Regions from separate parts of the Nocardioides sp. Leaf374 genome, predicted to be linked through region 2. Evidence: riboswitches for the same ligand, from Rfam matches in the RefSeq annotation. Region 2 holds a riboswitch; the other holds the start of a gene.
What was found. A riboswitch is a leader RNA that binds a small molecule or an ion and turns the genes downstream of it on or off. The one in region 2 is predicted to bind thiamine pyrophosphate.

Region 1: another riboswitch for thiamine pyrophosphate. It lies ahead of thiS (sulfur carrier protein ThiS); the one in region 2 lies ahead of LPA27_RS04010 (thiamine ABC transporter substrate-binding protein).

Annotation. Positions count from the first base shown of each region.
Region 1 is NZ_CAKASO010000003.1:50,245-59,404, forward strand. Features, by position in the region: gene thiC (phosphomethylpyrimidine synthase ThiC) at 1-546, opposite strand, end outside; gene LPA27_RS02210 (thiamine phosphate synthase) at 718-1,500, opposite strand; gene LPA27_RS02215 (thiazole synthase) at 1,497-2,279, opposite strand; gene thiS (sulfur carrier protein ThiS) at 2,276-3,751, opposite strand; TPP riboswitch at 3,876-3,985, opposite strand; gene LPA27_RS02225 (fumarate hydratase) at 4,082-5,782, shown strand; gene LPA27_RS02230 (hypothetical protein) at 5,852-6,160, opposite strand; gene LPA27_RS02235 (DoxX family protein) at 6,286-6,738, opposite strand; gene LPA27_RS02240 (hypothetical protein) at 6,884-7,594, shown strand; gene LPA27_RS02245 (class II fumarate hydratase) at 7,591-9,030, shown strand; gene LPA27_RS02250 (aldehyde dehydrogenase) at 9,060-9,160, opposite strand, start outside.
Region 2 is NZ_CAKASO010000005.1:98,813-107,972, reverse strand. Features, by position in the region: gene LPA27_RS04035 (class I SAM-dependent methyltransferase) at 1-52, opposite strand, end outside; gene LPA27_RS04030 (acyl-CoA dehydrogenase) at 52-2,136, opposite strand; gene LPA27_RS04025 (phosphatase PAP2 family protein) at 2,236-3,282, opposite strand; gene LPA27_RS04020 (ABC transporter ATP-binding protein) at 3,306-4,379, opposite strand; gene LPA27_RS04015 (ABC transporter permease) at 4,453-6,087, opposite strand; gene LPA27_RS04010 (thiamine ABC transporter substrate-binding protein) at 6,084-7,205, opposite strand; TPP riboswitch at 7,195-7,325, opposite strand; gene LPA27_RS04005 (alpha/beta hydrolase) at 7,430-8,350, shown strand; gene LPA27_RS04000 (GNAT family N-acetyltransferase) at 8,347-8,871, shown strand; gene LPA27_RS03995 (M1 family metallopeptidase) at 9,006-9,160, shown strand, end outside.

The sequences.
Region 1 (9,160 bases), on a different contig from region 2:
CTCGACCTCCTCGGCGATCGAGCTGGTGACCGCGGAGTTGCCGATGTTGGCGTTGACCTTCACCAGGAAGCGGCGCCCGATGACCATCGGCTCGGCCTCGGGGTGGTTGACGTTGAGCGGGATGATCGCGCGGCCCGCGGCGACCTCGCTGCGCACCAGCTCGACGTCGCAGCCCTCGCGCGCCGCGACGTACTCCATCTCCCGGGTCACCTCGCCCCGGCGCGCGTAGTGCAGCTGCGTCACCCGTGCCCCGGGCACGGCGCGGCGGGGCTGCGCCTGCGGGCCGCGCCACGCGTCGGTGGCCGCGCCGCGCCGCACCGCGCCCCGTCCGTCGTCGAGCAGCTGCGGGGTGCGCCCGGCGTAGGTCTCGGTGTCGCCGCGCGCCGCGATCCACTCGGCGCGCAGCCGCGGGAGGCCGACCTCGGGGTCGCAGCCGGGCCCGGCCGTGCAGTAGCGGTCGAAGGTCTCGCCGTTGGTCAGCGCCACGCGGGTCACCGGCGTGCCGGCCTCGGTCAGCACACGGGTGTGGGCGGGGTGGGTGGTCATGGTGGGCTCCTCGGGTCAGGTCTGGTCAGGTCGGGTCAGGTCAGGTCAGGGCTGGTCAGGTCAGGGCTGGTCAGGGCTGGGCCGGGTCGGGGTCGGGGTCGGGTCGGGGTCGGGTCGGGGGCCGCGCGCTGCCACGCACGGTCCGCTCGTCCACCGCTCCGTCGTGACGGGTCAGCAGGGGGGCCGGCGGGCCGGCAGAGCGGCTGACGGGGCGTCACAGCTCGCGCTCGGGCGGGTGGGACGTGGGCGGCCGGGGGCGGGAGGTGGGCCCCCGGGTGGCTGGGAGGCGGGCGGCTGGGAGGCGGGCGGCCGGGAGGCGGGCGGGGGCAGCCGGGCCAGCAGGGCGGCCACCTCGGCGGCGGGGTCGCGGGCGCGCATGACGCCCCCCATCACGGCCACCCCGTGGGCGCCGGCGGCGAGTGCGGCGGCCACGTCGTCGCGGCCGATCCCGCCGAGGGCGAGCACCGGCACGCCGGCGTCCGCTGCCTCGGCGTACGCGGTCCGCGGCAGCGGCGGGAGGTGGCCGGGCTTGCTCGGCGAGACGCCGAAGGGCGACAGCACGACGTACGCCGCGCCCTCGGCCGCCGCCGCGCGGACCTCCCCCACCGCGTGGCAGGAGCGGCCCACCACCGGGCCGGCCGCCGACGCCGCCCAGCGGTCGGGTCGCTGGTGGGCGGCCAGGTGCACGCCGTGGGCGGCGGGGTCGGGCAGCCGCGAGGAGATCACCACCAGGCCGGGCAGCCGGGCGAGGGCGGCCAGGAGCGCGTGGCGCGCACGCGGGTGCAGGTCGGGCTCGCGCACGACCACCGCGCGCAGGCCGGCCTCCACGCACTCCGCGACGGTGCCCACCAGGCTCCGGCCCAGGCTCAGCTGAGAGCGGTCGGTGAGCAGCAGCAGGCGCGGCAGTCCGCCGGGTCCGGGCCACGGCGAGGGGCGGGTCGGCCGGGCGCTCACGCCCCTGCCCCGATCCGGCCGTCGACGGGGCTGGAGGCCCGGGCCCTGCGCCGGCGGGGCACCCGCCCGGCGTGCCGCGCGGCGTGACCGGCCTCGACGGCCAGCCGCAGGGCGCGCGCCATGCGCACGGGGTCCTCGGCGCGGGTCACGGCGGTCGCGGCGAGGACGGCGTCGCAGCCCAGCTCGAGCGCGAGCGCGGCGTCGCTGGCGGTGCCGACGCCCGCGTCGAGCACGACCGGCACGTCGACGGCGGCGACCAGGGCCTCGATGGCACGAGGGTTGAGCACGCCCAGCCCCGAGCCGATGGGCGAGCCCAGCGGCATCACCGCGGCGCAGCCGAGGTCGGCCAGCCGGCGCGCCACGACGGCGTCGTCGGTGGTGTAGGGCAGCACGGTGAAGCCGGAGCGCACCAGCGTCCCGGCGGCCTCGAGCAGCTCGACGGGGTCGGGCATCAGCGTGGCCTCGTCGCCGACGACCTCGAGCTTGACCCAGTCGGTGCCGAGCGCCTCGCGGGCCAGCTCCGCGGTGAGCACGGCCTCGCGGGCGGTGGTGCAGCCGGCGGTGTTGGGCAGCACCCGCACGCCGGCGCGGTCGAGCACGTCAAGCACCCCGCCGGGGCCCCGGGCGCCGGTGCGCCGCATGCTCACCGTGACCAGGCCGGGGCGGGCGGCCGCCAGCACGGCGGGCAGCAACGCCACCGAGGGCAGACCGCCGGTGCCGAGCAGGAGCCGGGAGGCGAGCGCGACGCCACCGACCACGAGGTCGTCGTCGGCGCTCATCCGCCCTGCACCGCCGTCACGACCTCGACCACGTCGCCGTCGGCGAGGCGCCGGTCCGCCAGCTGCGCACGGGGCACGACGACGCCGTTGAGGGCGACCGCGCAGCCGCGCCCGGCGCCGGTGGGGGCCAGCAGCTCGGCCAGCGTGGTGGTGTCGTCGAGGCTGCGCGCCTCGCCGTTGAGCACGACGTGGGTCATGGGCGGTCTCCGTCCGGGTGGAGGTGTGCTGGGGCGGTCGGGTGGGGGTGTGCCGGGGCGGTCGGGTGGCGGTGCGGTGGCGCGGGCGGCGGATCGAGGCGGCGCCGATCGAGGCGGCGCGGGTCGAGGCGGCGCGGGTCGAGGCGGCGCGGGTCGAGGCGGCGCGGGTCGAGGGCGGCGCGGGTCGAGGGCGGGCTCGACGTGGCCGTGGTCGAGGTGATCGGCCACCAGCGCGGCCACGAGCGGGGCGAGCAGCACGCCGTGGCGGAAGAGACCGACGGCCAGCACGGTGTCGCCGTCGGTGCCCGTGTCGCCGTCGGTGCCCGTGTCGCCGTCGGTGCCCGTGTCGCGGGCTCCCTGCGTCTCGTGTCCGCCGGTGCCCGCGTCGTGGCCGCCGTCGGCCCGACCCGCGGACCAGCGCGGCCCGGCCGGCCCCACGAGCGGCAGGTTGTCGGCCGTGGCCGGACGGTCGCGGGCGGTCGCCTCGAGCAGCTCGGCGCGGTCGAGCCCGGGCAGCAGCCGGCAGGCGGCCTCGAGCAGGCGGCGCACCCCGCCGGCGGTGACCACCGGGGGCGCGTCGTGCTCCTCGCTGGTCGCGCCGACGACCACCTCGCCGTCGGCGCGGGGCACGACGTAGACGGGCTCGCCGTGGACCCACCCGCGCACCGTGCGCTCGGGCGGGTCGTCGCTGCGCAGCCGCAGGATCTCCCCGCGCACGCCGCGCACCAGTCCGGTCGCGGCGGTCCCGGTCGCGACCACCGTGCGGTCGACCGGGGCCGCCGACGGGGCCGGGAGGAGCCGGGCGCGGTGCCGGTCGAGCAGGGCGGCCACGACCTCGCGCGGGGCGACGCTGCCCTCGTCGGGCAGCAGGGCGGCTCCGGCGACGCCGGCGCCGAGGCGCGGCTCGAGGCTGCGGGCGGCCCGTCCGCCCACGACGTCGACGGGCCGGCCCAGGCGGGCCAGCAGCGCGGCCTGGCGCTCGACCAGCTGGAGGTCGGCGTCGTCACGACCGACGAGGAGCGTGCCGCCCGTGCGCAGCGCGACGCCCCAGCGGCGGGCGGCGGCCGGCCACAGCGCGAGGCTGCGCAGGCCCAGGTCGAGCAGCGCCTCCTCGCCGTGCCACACCTCGGCGGTGGGCGCGAGCATCCCCGCGGCGGCGTAGGACGCACCGCCACCGGGGTCCGGGTCGACGACCTCGACCTCGTGGCCGCGCCGCACCAGCTCGTCGGCGCAGGCCAGGCCGACGACCCCCGCGCCGAGCACCCGCACGCGCACGGGTCAGCCCCTCCGGGCCGAGCGGGGCGGAGCCCCGGCGCACCCCCTTGTCGGGGGACTCGACGGAGCGCTCGACGGAGCGCTCGACGGCGGGCTCGGACGACGGGTGGTGGGACGTGACGACAGCACGGCTGCTCCTCGCTTCCTTCGCCGGCATGACCCGGATCAGGTTCGACGGTCGGAGCGGCTCAGCTCCCTCTCAGCTCGCTGCCGCGAGCTCCCGTGGTGGACGCCGTCGACCGTAGCAGCCGCTCCGGGCGCCTTCCAGGGGTCGACCGCGGAGCGGGGTCCTGCCCCACGGGGGCGCGCCCAGGCGTAGCCTTGCGGCCCGTGGCCAGCGAACCCGACTTCCGGTACTCCGACCTCCTCCCCACCGGCAAGGACGACACGCCCTACCGGTTGGTGACCGACGAGGGGGTCTCCACCTTCGAGGCCGGCGGGCGCACCTTCCTCCAGGTCGAGCCGGAGGCGATCCGGCGGCTGACCGCCGAGGCGATGCACGACATCAGCCACTACCTGCGCCCGGCCCACCTGGCCCAGCTGCGGAAGATCATCGACGACCCCGAGGCCTCCGGCAACGACCGCTTCGTGGCGCTCGACCTGCTCAAGAACGTCAACATCTCCGCCGGCGGCGTCCTGCCGATGTGCCAGGACACCGGCACCGCCATCGTCATGGGCAAGAAGTCCGAGGGCGTGCTCACCGGCGCCGACGACGGCGAGGCCATCAGCCGGGGCGTCTTCGACGCCTACACCCGGCTCAACCTGCGCTACTCCCAGCTGGCCCCGCTGACCACCTACGAGGAGAAGAACACCGGCAGCAACCTGCCGGCCCAGATCGAGCTCTACTCCACGCCCGCCGCCGACGGATCGCCGGAGTACAAGTTCCTCTTCATGGCCAAGGGCGGTGGGTCGGCCAACAAGTCGTTCCTCTTCCAGGAGACCAAGGCGATCCTCAACCCGAAGCGGATGCTGGAGTTCCTCGACGAGAAGATCCGCTCCCTCGGCACCGCCGCGTGCCCGCCGTACCACCTCGCCGTGGTCATCGGCGGCACGAGCGCGGAGTTCGCGCTCAAGACCGCCAAGTACGCCTCGGCGCACTACCTCGACAACCTGCCCACCGAGGGCTCGATGAGCGCCCACGGCTTCCGCGACCTCGAGCTGGAGGAGCAGGTCTTCGAGCTGACCCAGTCCTTCGGGATCGGCGCGCAGTTCGGCGGCAAGTACTTCTGCCACGACGTGCGGGTCGTGCGCCTGCCGCGCCACGGCGCCTCGTGCCCGGTCGCGATCGCCGTCTCCTGCTCGGCCGACCGCCAGGCGCTGGGCAAGATCACCGCCGAGGGCGTCTTCCTCGAGCAGCTGGAGACCGACCCCGCGCAGTACCTCCCCGAGCCGGAGGTGCAGGACCTCGTCGGCGCCGGCGACGTCGTGCGCATCGACCTGACCCGCCCGATGGACGAGATCCTCGCCGAGCTCACCCGCCACCCGGTCAAGACCCGCCTCTCGCTCACCGGCCCGCTGGTGGTCGCCCGCGACATCGCGCACGCCAAGATCCAGGAGCGCCTCGACGCCGGCGAGGAGATGCCGCAGTACCTCCAGGACCACCCGGTCTACTACGCCGGCCCCGCCAAGACCCCCGACGGCATGGCGTCCGGCTCCTTCGGCCCCACCACCGCCGGGCGGATGGACTCCTACGTGCGGTCCTTCCAGGCCGCCGGCGGCTCGAAGGTGATGCTGGCCAAGGGCAACCGCTCGAAGCAGGTCACCGAGTCGTGCGAGGCCCACGGCGGCTTCTACCTCGGCTCCATCGGCGGACCCGCCGCCCGGCTGGCCCAGGACTGCATCACCTCGGTGGAGGTGCTGGAGTACGCCGAGCTCGGCATGGAGGCGGTGTGGAAGATCGAGGTCGAGGACTTCCCGGCCTTCATCGTCGTCGATGACAAGGGCAACGACTTCTTCACCGACCCCTCCGGCGCCGTCACCGTGCCGCTGAGCGCCCTGGGCGCCGGCCTGCGGGTGCGCTCGCAGGAGTAGCCCGACCCCGCGACGCACGACGCCCCCGCACCGGTCCGGTCCGGGGGCGTCGTGCGTCGCGGGGTCCGGTCAGGTACGTCGGGCGCCGGCGTTGGGGTTTGCGTTGGGCCCCGCAGGACCCTCGTCGACGGATCCGCTCTCGGCGTCGGGGGCGCCGGCGACGGCCTGGTCGGGCATGATCGGGTCGCCCGCGTCCTCGAGGTTGCCGACCTCGGAGAGCTGGCCGTCCTGGTCGCCGGGACCGGGGCGCTCGTGGGCGTTGTCCTTCTCCGCGGCGCGCTCCGGGTCGTGCTCGGTGTAGAGCTTCGAGCCGGCGGCGTCGGGCTTCGGCGTCGCGTGCTGGGATCCCTGGCCGGTGCCGGCCTCGTGGTCGCTCATCGGTCCTCCTCGCGGTCGGCGGGTCCGACCGTCTCGAACGTACTGCGCCGCCGGCCCGGCCCCGAGCCCACCGGGGGTCCCGGGGCCGATCCGGTCCCAAAGGGTGGGCGGGCCGGGTGGGCCGGTCAGGCCGCGACGGGCTCGCGGCGCGCTCCCCGGCCGGCGAGCACGTGGTCGAGGGCGAGTCGCCCCGGCACGACGCCGAGCACGAGCGCGCCGAGCCCCAGCGCGGCCACGAGCTCCCAGCCGCCCTCGGCGGCGAAGAGACCGCTGCCGCGGTGCACGAACCACCACGCGCCGGCCATCGTGGCCGCCACCAGCAGGCCGGCGACCGGCGTGAGCAGCCCGAGCACGAGCAGGACGCCGCCGCCGAGCTCGGCCACGACCGCGAAGACGGCCGCGGCCGTGGGGGCGGGGATGCCCAGCTGGGCGAAGCCGTCGGCCGTGGCGCCCACGCCCTGGTCGACGAGCTTCTGCCAGCCGTGGGCGAGGAGCACGGCGCCGAGCAGCAGGCGGGCGAGCAGGAGCACGACGTCCTGCGCGGCGGGGGGCAGACGGTTCCCGAGAACGGTCGACACGGGGGTTCCTCCAGGGGGTGCGACGGGGTCGGTAGTTGACGTCTCCACCACCGTAGGGAGCCCGGCTGAGAGCGACCTGAGCCCCGCGTGACGGCCGTGTGACGCCCGGGTGACGTCGCGTCCCGCGATGGGCGAGGATGACGGGGTGCAGCCCGGAGCCGGTCCCGTCGAGGTCCACCACGTCGAGGTCGCCCGCGCCGAGAGCGCGCGCGGCGAGCTGGTGCTGCGCGAGCGCCGCGGCGACGACGGCTCGCGGGCGCTGGAGCTGCGCGCCAACGGCGTCTTCGTCATGGACACCGTGGAGGTGCACACCGAGCGGGCGCTGGCCCGTGCCGCGCTGGAGCTGTGCGACGACCCCCGAGACGTCGTCGTCGGTGGTCTGGGCCTGGGCTACACGATGCACGAGGTGCTGGCCGACCCCCGGGTCGAGCGCTGCGCCGTGGTCGAGGTCGAGGAGGCGCTGGTCGCCTGGATGCGCGACGGCACCGTGCCGCACGGCCCCGCGCTGATGGCCGACGCCCGGGCCCGCGTGGTGGTGGCCGACGTCGCGGTCGCCCTCGCCGAGGCGCGCCCCGCGTCGTACGACCTGCTGCTGCTCGACGTCGACAACGGACCCGACCACCTCGTGCACGACGCCAACGCCTCGCTCTACCAGGCGCCGTTCCTCGACCGGGCCCGCAGCGTGCTGCGCCCCGGCGGGGTGCTGGTGGTGTGGTCGGCCGACGCCTCCCCACGCCTGGAGGAGACGATGCGCGCGGTCCTCGGCGAGGTCGAGGCGCGCCCCTTCCCCGTGCGCCTGCAGGAGCGCGAGGAGACGTACTGGCTCTACGTCTCGCGGGTACCGTCCCAGGTGTGAGCGACTCCGACCTCCCCACCGGTTCCCCGACCCGCACCTCCCCCGCGTCCGACGGCCCGCCGACGCGGGTCGAGCACGACAGCATGGGCGAGGTGGAGGTGCCGCGCGACGCGCTGTGGCGGGCCCAGACCCAGCGTGCGGTGGAGAACTTCCCGATCAGCGGCACGCCGATCGAGCCGCGGCTGGTCGCGGCCATCGGCCAGGTCAAGGCGGCCGCGGCGCGCGCCAACGCCGCGCTGGGCATCCTGCCCGAGGAGCAGGCCGCCGCCATCGCGGCCGCCGCCGACGAGGTCGCCGCCGGCGCCCACGTCGAGGCCTTCCCCGTCGATGTCTTCCAGACCGGCTCCGGCACCAGCTCCAACATGAACGCCAACGAGGTGATCGCCTCGCTGGCCGCCCGCGCGGGCGTCGAGGTGCACCCCAACGACCACGTCAACGCCAGCCAGTCGAGCAACGACACCTTCCCGACCGCGATCCACGTGGCGGCCACCCTGGCCGTCACCGAGGACCTGCTGCCCGCCCTCGACGTGCTGGCCTCCTCCCTGGAGGCCAAGGCCGAGGAGTTCGCCGGGCTGGTGAAGTCGGGGCGCACCCACCTCATGGACGCCACCCCGGTGATGCTCGGCCAGGAGCTCGGCGGCTACGCCGCCACGGTGCGCTACGCCGCGGAGCGGCTGGAGTCGGTGCTCCCCCGGGTGCGCGAGCTGCCGCTGGGCGGCACGGCCGTCGGCACCGGCATCAACACCCCGCGGGGCTTCCCGCAGCGCGCCATCGCGCTGCTCGGCGAGCAGACCGGGCAGCCCTTCACCGAGGCCCGCGACCACTTCGAGGCCCAGGGCACCCGCGACTCCCTCGTCGAGCTCTCCGGGGTGCTGCGCACCTACGCCGTGGGCCTGACCAAGATCTGCAACGACCTGCGCTGGATGTCCTCGGGGCCCACCACGGGTCTGGCGGAGATCCACCTGCCCGACCTCCAGCCCGGCTCGAGCATCATGCCCGGCAAGGTCAACCCGGTCCTGCCCGAGGCCACGCTCATGGTCTGCGCCCAGGTCATCGGCAACGACACCACCGTCACCGTGGCCGGCGCCAGCGGCTCCTTCGAGCTCAACGTCGCGATGCCGGTGATCGCGCGCAACCTGCTGGAGTCGGTGCGCCTGCTCGCCACCTCCTCGACCCTGCTGGCGCGTCGCTGCGTCGACGGCGTCACCGCCGACGCCGGGCGCATGCGCGGCTACGCCGAGTCCTCGCCCTCCGTGGTGACCCCGCTCAACAAGCACATCGGCTACGAGGCCGCCGCGACGGTCGCCAAGCGGGCCCTCGCCGACGGCGCCACCATCCGCGAGACCGTCGTCGCGATGGGCTTCCTCGAGCGCGGCGAGCTCACCGAGGCCCAGCTCGACGAGGCCCTCGACGTGGAGTCGATGACGCACCCCTGAGCCCGGCGGGCGAGCCCGCCGGGCGCGGGTCAGCCCAGCTGGAAGGGGTCGCGGGTGCCGCCGGTGAGCTCCACGAAGACCGACTTGTCCTCGAGGTACTCCCCCACGGCGTCGCTGCCGTTCTCCCGAC
Region 2 (9,160 bases):
GCGCACCGCCGACGGCGGAGACCAGGCGGGCCGGCCCGCGCGGGCGCGCCATCAGGCCCCGGCCCGCTCCGCCGCGGCGCGCACCGAGGACTCGCGCGGGGTGCCGGCGGGGCCGACGAGGGCCGGCGAGCGCAGCATCTCCTCGGGCACGCCGAGGGCGTCGACGAGGTCGACCGCGATCGGGCGGACCTTGCGGCACAGCGAGGAGACCTCGCGGCTGATCGCCTTGGAGCGCTGCACCGAGAGCCGGCCGTGCTCCATGAACCACGCCCGGTCGGCCTCGATGACCGAGAGGGCGTGCAGGTCGCACAGCAGGTTGAGGGCCACCTTCTGGTCGCCGTCGGGCAGGGCGCGCACCTTGGCCACGAAGGCCTCGAGCACGAGCCGCTCCATGTGGGCGTGGGCCGCGCCGATCACGTGGTCCTGCACGCGCGAGAAGACCTGGCCGGCGTTCATGCCGCCGTCGATGCCGCGCTTGAGGCGCCGCGCGACGCCGCTGACCATGTGCTCCTCGCGGAAGCGGAGCATGCCGAGCTGGTACTCGGGGTCGAGCAGCCCGGCCTCCTGGTCCCACTCGTCGCCGCCGGGCAGCACGTCGCGCAGCCGCTGCACCAGCTTGTGCACGGCCGTCTTCTCCACGACGGTCTCGACGGCCAGGCCGGCGACGAACCGGACCATGCCGAACTGGTCCATGTCCTCGAAATCGCTGGCGTAGCCGGTGAGCAGGCCCTTGGCCACCAGCTGCATGAGCACGGTGTTGTCGCCCTCGAAGGTGGTGAAGACGTCGGTGTCGGCCTTGAGCGCGGCGAAGCGGTTCTCGGCGAGGTAGCCCGCGCCGCCGCAGGCCTCACGGCACTCCTGGATGGTGCGGGTGGCGTGCCAGGTGCCGAGCGCCTTGGTGCCGGCGGCACGCGACTCCAGCTCGCGCTTGGCCGTCTCGGCCTCGACCTCGTCGCCGCCGGCGGCGGTGGCCACGGCGTGCAGGTCGGCGGCGACGACCTCCTGGGCGAAGTGGAGCGCGTAGGTGCGGGCCAGCAGCGGCAGCAGCCGGCGCTGGTGCACGCCGTAGTCGAGCAGCAGCTCCTCCTGCTCGGGGTCGGAGGCCTCGAACTGGCGGCGCCGGTCGCCGTACCTGACCGCGATCGCGATCGCGACCTTGGCGGCGTTGATGCCGGCGCCGCCGACGCAGACGCGGCCCTGGATGAGGGTGCCGAGCATGGTGAAGAAGCGGCGGTTGGGGCTCTCGATCGCGCTCTCGTAGACCCCGGCGGGCGTGACGTCGGCGAAGCGGTTGAGCAGGCTCGTGCGCGGCACCCGCACGTGGTCGAACCACAGCCGCCCGTTGTCGACGCCGTCGAGGCCCATCTTGGGCCCGTCGTCCTCGATGCGCACGCCCGGCGCGGGCTCGCCGTCGACGCGGATCGGCACCACGAAGGCGTGCACGCCCTGCGACTCACCGCCGATCTCGAGCTGGGCGAAGACCACGGCCACCGTGCCGTGGACGGCGGCGTTGCCGATGTAGTCCTTGCCGGCCTCCTCCGAGGTCGTGGTGATCACGAACTCCTGGGTGGCCAGGTCGAAGGTCGCGACGGTGCCGAGGGCCTGCACGTTGGACCCGTGACCGGTCTCGGTCATCGCGAAGCAGCCCAGCAGCCGCCCGGCGATGAGGTCGGGCAGGTAGCGGTCGTGGTGCTCCTTCGTGCCGAGCTGGAGCACGGCGCCGCCGAAGAGGCCGAACTGCACGCCGGTCTTCACCAGCACCGAGAGGTCGCCCAGCGCGAGGGTCTCGAAGGCCGCCACCGAGGCGCCGACGTCGCCGCCGCCGCCGTACTCCTCGGGGAACCCGAGGCCGCTCTGGCCGGTCGAGGCGATCTCGACCACGACGTCCTTGACCCGCTCGCGGAACTCGTCGGGCGTCATCGTCTCGGCGTCGCGCAGCACCTGCGCGTGGTCGACGAGGCTGTCGCGCACGAGCTGGCGCACCTCGGCGTACTTCCCGTCGAGCAGGCGGGTCATCGCCGCCACGTCGACCTCGGGCTGGCGGTAGCCCGAGCGGTGACGCTCCGGCTCGGGCGTGCTCGCGGCCGGGGCGGGGGCCTCGGTGGCGGCCGACGGGGTGACGGTGTCGCTTGACATGCTCCGACGCTACTCGCGGGTCACCGGGGCGCCCAGGGAAACGCCCGATCTGCCGCCCTCACGGGTGAGACCGGGGCGGGCGCGGTCCGGGCCGGGGGCTCAGTCGCGGGAGACGGGCACCTTCGAGGTGGTGGTCGTCGGGTGCGACTGGAGGGGGTAGCGGTCGAACTTCTGCCCGCTGGCCAGGCCACCGACGTAGAAGGCGACCAGCGCGATCATGATGCCGGCGATGTCGTCGGCGATGTAGTGCCAGCCGAAGTAGAGGGTGGCGACGACGGTGACGCCGAAGTTGACCCAGAAGACGACCTTGAGCACACGGTTCTGCAGCGTGAACTGCACCATGAGGGCCACCAGCAGCGTGATCGCGGTGTGGAGGCTGGCGAAGCCGGCGACCGACTGCACCTGGCCCTCCAGGCCCGGGATCATGTAGCTCTGCCGGGTGTAGACCAGCGACTCCATCAGCGACGTCGTCGGTGTGTCGGCCAGCGGCTGGTAGATCGCGACGTACTCAAGGCCCGGGCCCAGGGTGGGCAGGGCGTAGTAGGAGATCGTGCCGAGGGTCCACGCCACGCACTGCGAGGTGACGAACCAGTAGCCGTAGGACATGTTGCGCGACCACACCAGCCAGGCCGTGACCGCCAGCGGCACCAGCGGCAGGAACCACAGGTAGATGTAGCTGAGCAGGTGGGCGGCGACGGTGGTGCCGAGCAGGTCGTGCAGCACGATCGCGGGGTCGTTGCCGAAGAAGAGCGCGCGGTCGAGCAGGTGCAGCTCGCGGTCGTACATCCGGTCGGAGACGAGCGGGAGGTAGGACTTGATGTTGCGGTAGCAGACGTAGACGACGTAGAAGCAGATGATGCCGAGCGCGACCAGCGTCAGGCGCTCCTTGTTCCAGTGCGAGCGCAGGCGCTCGCGCACGATCGCCGGCATCAGCGTCGGGCGGCCCTTGGAGTACCACAGCGTGCGTGGCAGCAGGTCGAGCAGCAGCGCGCCGAGCAGCAGCAGCGGCAGGCGCAGCCACGACGGGCCGAGGAAGCTGCCCTCGGGGTCGACGAGGCCCTGGTCGAGCACGGCGGCGGTGATGACGGCCCACAGGCCCATCCCGATCGCGGTGACCACGAGGAGGACGTAGGCGCGGCGATACACGCAGGTCAGTGTAAGGACTGTCCCTACGCTTCGCCCCCTCCGCGCGCCCCGGGGAGCACCGCGAGCCGCGTGGCGTCCACCACCACGCCCACCCGGTCGCCCGGCGCTACCCGGTGGTCGAGGCCCGCCACGGCGTCGACCTCGCCCACCCCGTCGACGTCGAGGACCAGCCGCAGCTGCTCCGGCGTGCCCCGCAGCGAGCGCACCGTCGCCGCCAGCGCGCCGACCTGCGCGCCCGTCTGTGCGCCCGGCTGTGCGCCCGTCTGCCCGGGCGTGGCCAGCTGCAGCGCGGAGCGGCGTACGGCGACCGCCGCGGCCCCGCCCGCGGCGACGGGCCGGCCGGCCGCCGCCAGCACCCGGTCGGCCGCGGGGCCGTGCAGGACGCGGGCGTAGCCCAGGAAGAGGGCGGTGGCCTCGTCGACGGGGTGGCGCCACACCTCGCCGATGTCGCCGTGCTGCACCAGGCGACCCGCCCGCATCACCGCGAGCCGGTCGGCCACGGTGAAGGCCTCCTCGTGGTCGTGGGTCACCATCAGCGCGGTCGTGCCGGCGCGGCGCAGGATGTCGCGCAGCTCCACGGCCAGCCGCTCGCGCAGCCCGGCGTCGAGGGCCGAGAGCGGCTCGTCGAGCAGCAGCAGCCGGGGCTCGACGGCCAGCGAGCGGGCCAGCGCCACCCGCTGGCGCTCGCCGCCCGACAGCGTGCCGGGCAGCCGGTCGGCGTAGCCGGTGAGCCCGACCAGCTCGAGCAGCTCCTCGACGCGGCGGGCCTGCTCGCGGGTCCCGGAGCGCGAGCGGCGGCGCAGGCGCAGGGCGTAGCCCACGTTGCGCCCGACGGTGAGGTGGCCGAAGAGCTGCCCGTCCTGGAACATCAGCGCGAAGCCCCGCCTGTGGGTCGGCACGCGGGCCAGGTCGTCGCCGTCCCACGCGATCCGGCCCGTCGCGGGCTCGAGGCCGGCCACCGCGCGCAGCAGCGTCGACTTGCCGCACCCCGAGGGGCCCAGCACGGCGAGCACCTGGCCGTCGGGGAGGTCGAGGTCGAGCCCGCTGACGGCCGGGCGGCCGTCGTAGGACACCGAGACGTCGCTCAGCGCGAGCATCGCGCTCCTCCTGTCGTCGGGCCGGTCACGGGGCCGGTCACGAGGCCGGTCACGGGGCCGGTCACAGGGCCGGTCACAGGGCCCCCAGCGACGGCACGCGCAGCCGCTCGACGGCCAGCATCACACCGGCGGTGGCCGCGGCCAGCACCACGGAGGCGGCCAGGGCCATGCCGTAGTTCATCGCCCCGGGGCTGCCGATGAGGCGGTAGATGACCACCGGCAGGGTCGGGGACTCCTCGCGCGCGAGGAAGGACGTGGCCCCGAACTCCCCCAGCGACACCGCGAAGGCGAAGCCGGCGGCGGCCAGCAGGGGGCGCCACACCACCGGCAGGTCGACGGTGAGCACGGTGCGCCAGGCCCCGGCGCCCAGCGAGGCGGCCGCCTGGCGCTGCCGGTCGTCGACGCCGCCGAGCACGGGGGCGATCGTGCGCACCACCAGCGGCAGCGCCACCAGCGCCTGGGCCACCGGCACCAGCAGCGGGGAGTCGCGCAGGTCGAGCGGCGGGGAGTCGAGGGTGATGAGGAAGCCGAAGCCGAGCGTCACCGCCGAGACGCCCAGGGGCAGCATGAAGAAGCCGTCGAGGGCCGCACGCACCCGCCGCTCGGCCCGCCCGCGGGAGCCCCGGGTGACCACGACGGCCACCAGCAGGCCCAGGGTCAGCGACATCCAGGTCGCGTCGACCGCGGTGCGCAGCGAGGTGAGCAGCGCGTCGGTCACCGGCACCAGCAGGGCGCCGCCCTCGCCGGGGGTGCGCAGGGCGCGGTAGTTGCCCAGGCTCCAGGCGTCGTCGACGCGCAGCGAGCCGCTCACCAGCACGGCCACGGGCGCGGCGACCACCACGAGCAGCAGCGCGGTGGCGCCCAGCTGGGGGAGGTCGCCGCGGCGGGGGCGGCGCGGGCGGGGCACGACGCGCGCCAGCGTCGGATCGGGCACCGCCCGCAGCCGCGCGGCCACCAGCAGCAGCGCGGTGACCGCCACGAGCTGGAGGATCGACAGGGCCGCGGCCGCCTGGAGGTCGAGCAGGTTGGTGGTGAGCAGGTAGATCTCGGTCTCCACCGAGGAGTAGCGCAGCCCGCCCAGGGTCAGCACGACGCCGAAGGCGGTGGCGCAGAAGAGGAAGACCACGCTGGCCGACGACACGATCGCCGGGCGCAGCGCCGGCAGCGTCACGGTGCGCAGCACCTGCAGCGGGCTCGCACCCAGCGCCGCGGCCGCCTCGCCCGGGCGCGGGTCGAGCGACTCCCACGCCGCGCCCACGCCGCGGATGACCACGGCGACGTTGAAGAAGACCAGGCCCGCCACGATCGCCACCGGGCTGCCGTCGAGGCCGAGGAAGGCCAGCGGGCCCGCCTCGCCCAGCAGCTGGCGGAAGGCGATGCCGACGACCACGGTCGGCAGCACGAAGGGCACGAGCAGAGCGGCGCGCACCACCCGGCGCAGCGGGAAGTCGAGGCGGTGCAGGGCGAAGGCGGCCGGCAGGCCCAGCAGCACCGACAGCGCCGTGGCCACCGTCGCCGACCAGACGGTGAACCACAGCACCCGGTGCACCCGCTCGCGGCCCAGCACCTCGAGCACGGCACCCGGGTCGAGCACGCCGTCGACGACGAAGCCGCGTGCCAGCATGCCGCTCACCGGCAGCACGAAGAAGACCGCCAGCACCGCCACCGGCAGCGCCGCGAGCGCCAGCAGGGTCAGCGCCCGCCTCACCGGGTGACGACGTCCGTCCACTCCTGCAGCCACGTGGCGCGCTCGGTGGCGATCTCGGCGGGGTCGACCTCGTAGGGGTCGGTGGGGCGCGCGGCGTGCCGCGCCCAGTCGGTCGGCAGCTCGGTGCCCTCGACGACCGGGAAGACGTACATCGACTCCGGCAGCGCGGCCTGCACCTCCGGCCCGGTCATGAAGCGCACCAGCGCCTCGGCCCCGGCCACGTTCTCCGCGCCCGCCAGGACCCCGACGTACTCGACCTGCTGGAAGCAGGTGTCGAGCAGCGCCCGGGTGGTCGACGAGCCGTCGTCGGCGAGGGTGAAGGCCGGGGAGGAGTCGTAGGAGACGACGACCGGGCGGTCGCCGGAGCCGCCGCCCTGGGTGAAGTCGGTCTGGTAGGCGTCCGACCAGCCGTCGACGAGCTTGGCGCCGTTGTCCATGAGGTCGGCCCAGTAGTCGGGCCAGTCCTCGCCGTACTCCGCGATCGTGGCCAGCAGGAAGGCCAGGCCCGGGGAGCTGGTCGTGGCCCCGGGCACCACGAGCAGGTCGCGGTAGGCGGGGTCGGTGAGGTCGTCGAGCGAGGCCGGCGGCTCGAGGTCGCGCTCGGCGAACCACGTCTCGTCGACGTTGACGCACACGTTGCCGTTGTCGACCGCGGTCAGCGCCCCGTCGTCGTCGCCGGGCACCGCGTAGTCGGAGACCCCGGCGGGGGTCTCGAAGGAGTAGGGGGCGAAGACGCCCTCCTCCAGGGCGCGGGAGGCGAAGGTGTTGTCCACGCCGAAGGCCACGTCGCCGGTCGGGGAGTCCTTGGTCAGGACCAGCTTGTTGGTCAGGCTGCCGGCGTCACCGGAGGCGCGGACCACGAGGTCGTAGCCCGACTGCCGCTCGAAGGCACGCTCGACCTTCGTGGGCAGGAAGAACGACTCGTGGGTGACCAGCACGACCTCGCTGCCGTCGCCGGTGGCCCCCTCGGTGCCGCCGGCGTCGGTGGAGGAGGGGCCCGCACCGCCCGCGTCACCGGCGGTCGGGTCGTCGTCGCCGGTGCCGACCAGTGAGCAGGCCGGGGTGAGGCCGAGGACCACCGCGGTGGTCAGGACGGTGAGTGCGCGCGCACGCCTCATGTGGACTCCCTTCGCCGGTGCTAACCGGAGCAGGTTCGGAGGGTCTGCGGTACGACGCGACTCGTCGTCCGCACTCTCAGCACGCCACCGGTGGCCGGTCGTGCTCCCCTGTCTTCTGCGGCCAGTGTAGGTCGCCGGCCGCTCCGGCACGGTCGGCCGCCGGGCCGTGGCCACCCGGCGCCCGCCCGGTGGGTGCGGCTGGCGGGGTCTGAGAGGCTTCCGGCGTGCCGAGCCTCCGCCACCAGCTCCTCGCGACCCTCATCCCCCGACTGCGCCGGGCCGGCGAGCTGAGCTCGCTGCCCGAGGAGCGCGAGCGCGTGCTCGAGGGGCAGGCACGCCGCGCGCCCGGGCTGGCGACGGGGCTGGTGCCCGGCTTCGCGCGGCGCTTCACCCTGGTCACCGACTCCTCCGCCGGCTTCGACGTGCACGTGCTCGCCCCACGCGGGGTCGAGCCCGAGCGGACCCTGGTGTGGATGCACGGCGGCGCCTACGTCGCCGGCATCGACCCCTTCCACGTGCGCTACGCCGCCGCGCTCGCCCGCCGGCTCGGGGTGCGGGTGGTGCTGCCCGACTACCCGCTGGCCCCGGGCAGCACCTGGGCCGACTCCCACGACCGGCTCGTCGACGTCGTCGCGCGCGCCTGCGCCCACGGCCCGGTGCTGCTGGGCGGCGACTCCGCCGGCGGCGGCATCGCGCTGGCCGTGGCCCAGAGCGTGCGCGACCGCGGTCTCGACCCGGCGGGGTCGCTGGAGCGGCTGCTGCTGCTCTCGCCCTGGGTCGACCTCACCACCTCCACGCCCGCGACGCGGTGGTTCGCGGCGCGCGACCCGTGGCTCTTCGAGTCCAAGCTGCACGCCTACGCCGCGTGGTGGGCCGGCTCCCCCGACGACCTGGCCCGCCCCGAGGTCTCCCCGGCGCTGGGCGACCTCGCCGGCCTGCCGCCGGCGCTCGTGCTCTGCGGCACGCGCGACCTGCTCGTCCCCGGCGTACGGCTGCTGGCGCGGCGGGCCGCCGAGGCCGGGTGGGACCTCACCTACGTCGAGGAGCCCGACCTCATCCACGTCTACCCGATCCTGCCGCTCATCCCCGAGGCACGTCGGGCCCGGCGCACCGTCGAGGCCTTCCTGCGGGGGTCGGCCCGGTGAGCGGCCCGGTGGGCCGTTCGGCGGGCGGTTCGGCGGGCGGCCCGGTGGTGTGGTCGAGCGACTTCGCGGGGCTCGCGCCCGCGGTCGCCTACGCCGTGTGGCGGCTGCGGCAGGAGGTCTTCGTGGTCGAGCAGGCCTGCCCCTACCCCGACCTCGACGGCCGTGACACCGAGCCCGGCACCCGCCACGTCGTGCTCCCCGACCCCGAGCGACCCGACGAGGTGCCGGTGCTGGGCTACGCCCGGGTGCTCGACGACGGCGACACGTGGCGTATCGGCCGGGTCGTGCTGCATCCCGCGGGGCGCGGGCGAGGGCTCAGCGGTGCGCTGATGGAGGCGTGCGTGGCGCTGTGCGACGGGGTCGGGACCGGGGCCGAGACCGGGAGCGCGGTGCGCCGTGACGTCGTGCTCGACGCCCAGGCGCCGCTGGCGGGCTGGTACGCCGGCTTCGGCTTCGCCGTCGACGGGCCGGAGTTCCTGGAGGACGGCATCCCCCACGTACCGATGCGGCGGCGCGGCTGAGAGGTCCCGGCGTGGCCTGCGGGGGTGGTGGGGGCCGCGGAGGTTTCGAGACGGTCGCTGGCGCTCCCTCCTCGACCACCGGGGGCGGGGCGGGGCGGTCGCCGGCGGGGTCGGGCGGGCGTAGGGTCCGAGACGTGCTGCGACGACTCGGACTCTCCCTGGCCACCCTCGCCCTCGCCTCGACCGGGGTGGTGGCGCTCGCGCCCCCGGCGGCGTACGCGGCCCAGGCCGGCAGCGAGGCCGGTGCGGGCGGCGACACGCTCTTCCCGCGGCAGGGCGACGCGCGCTA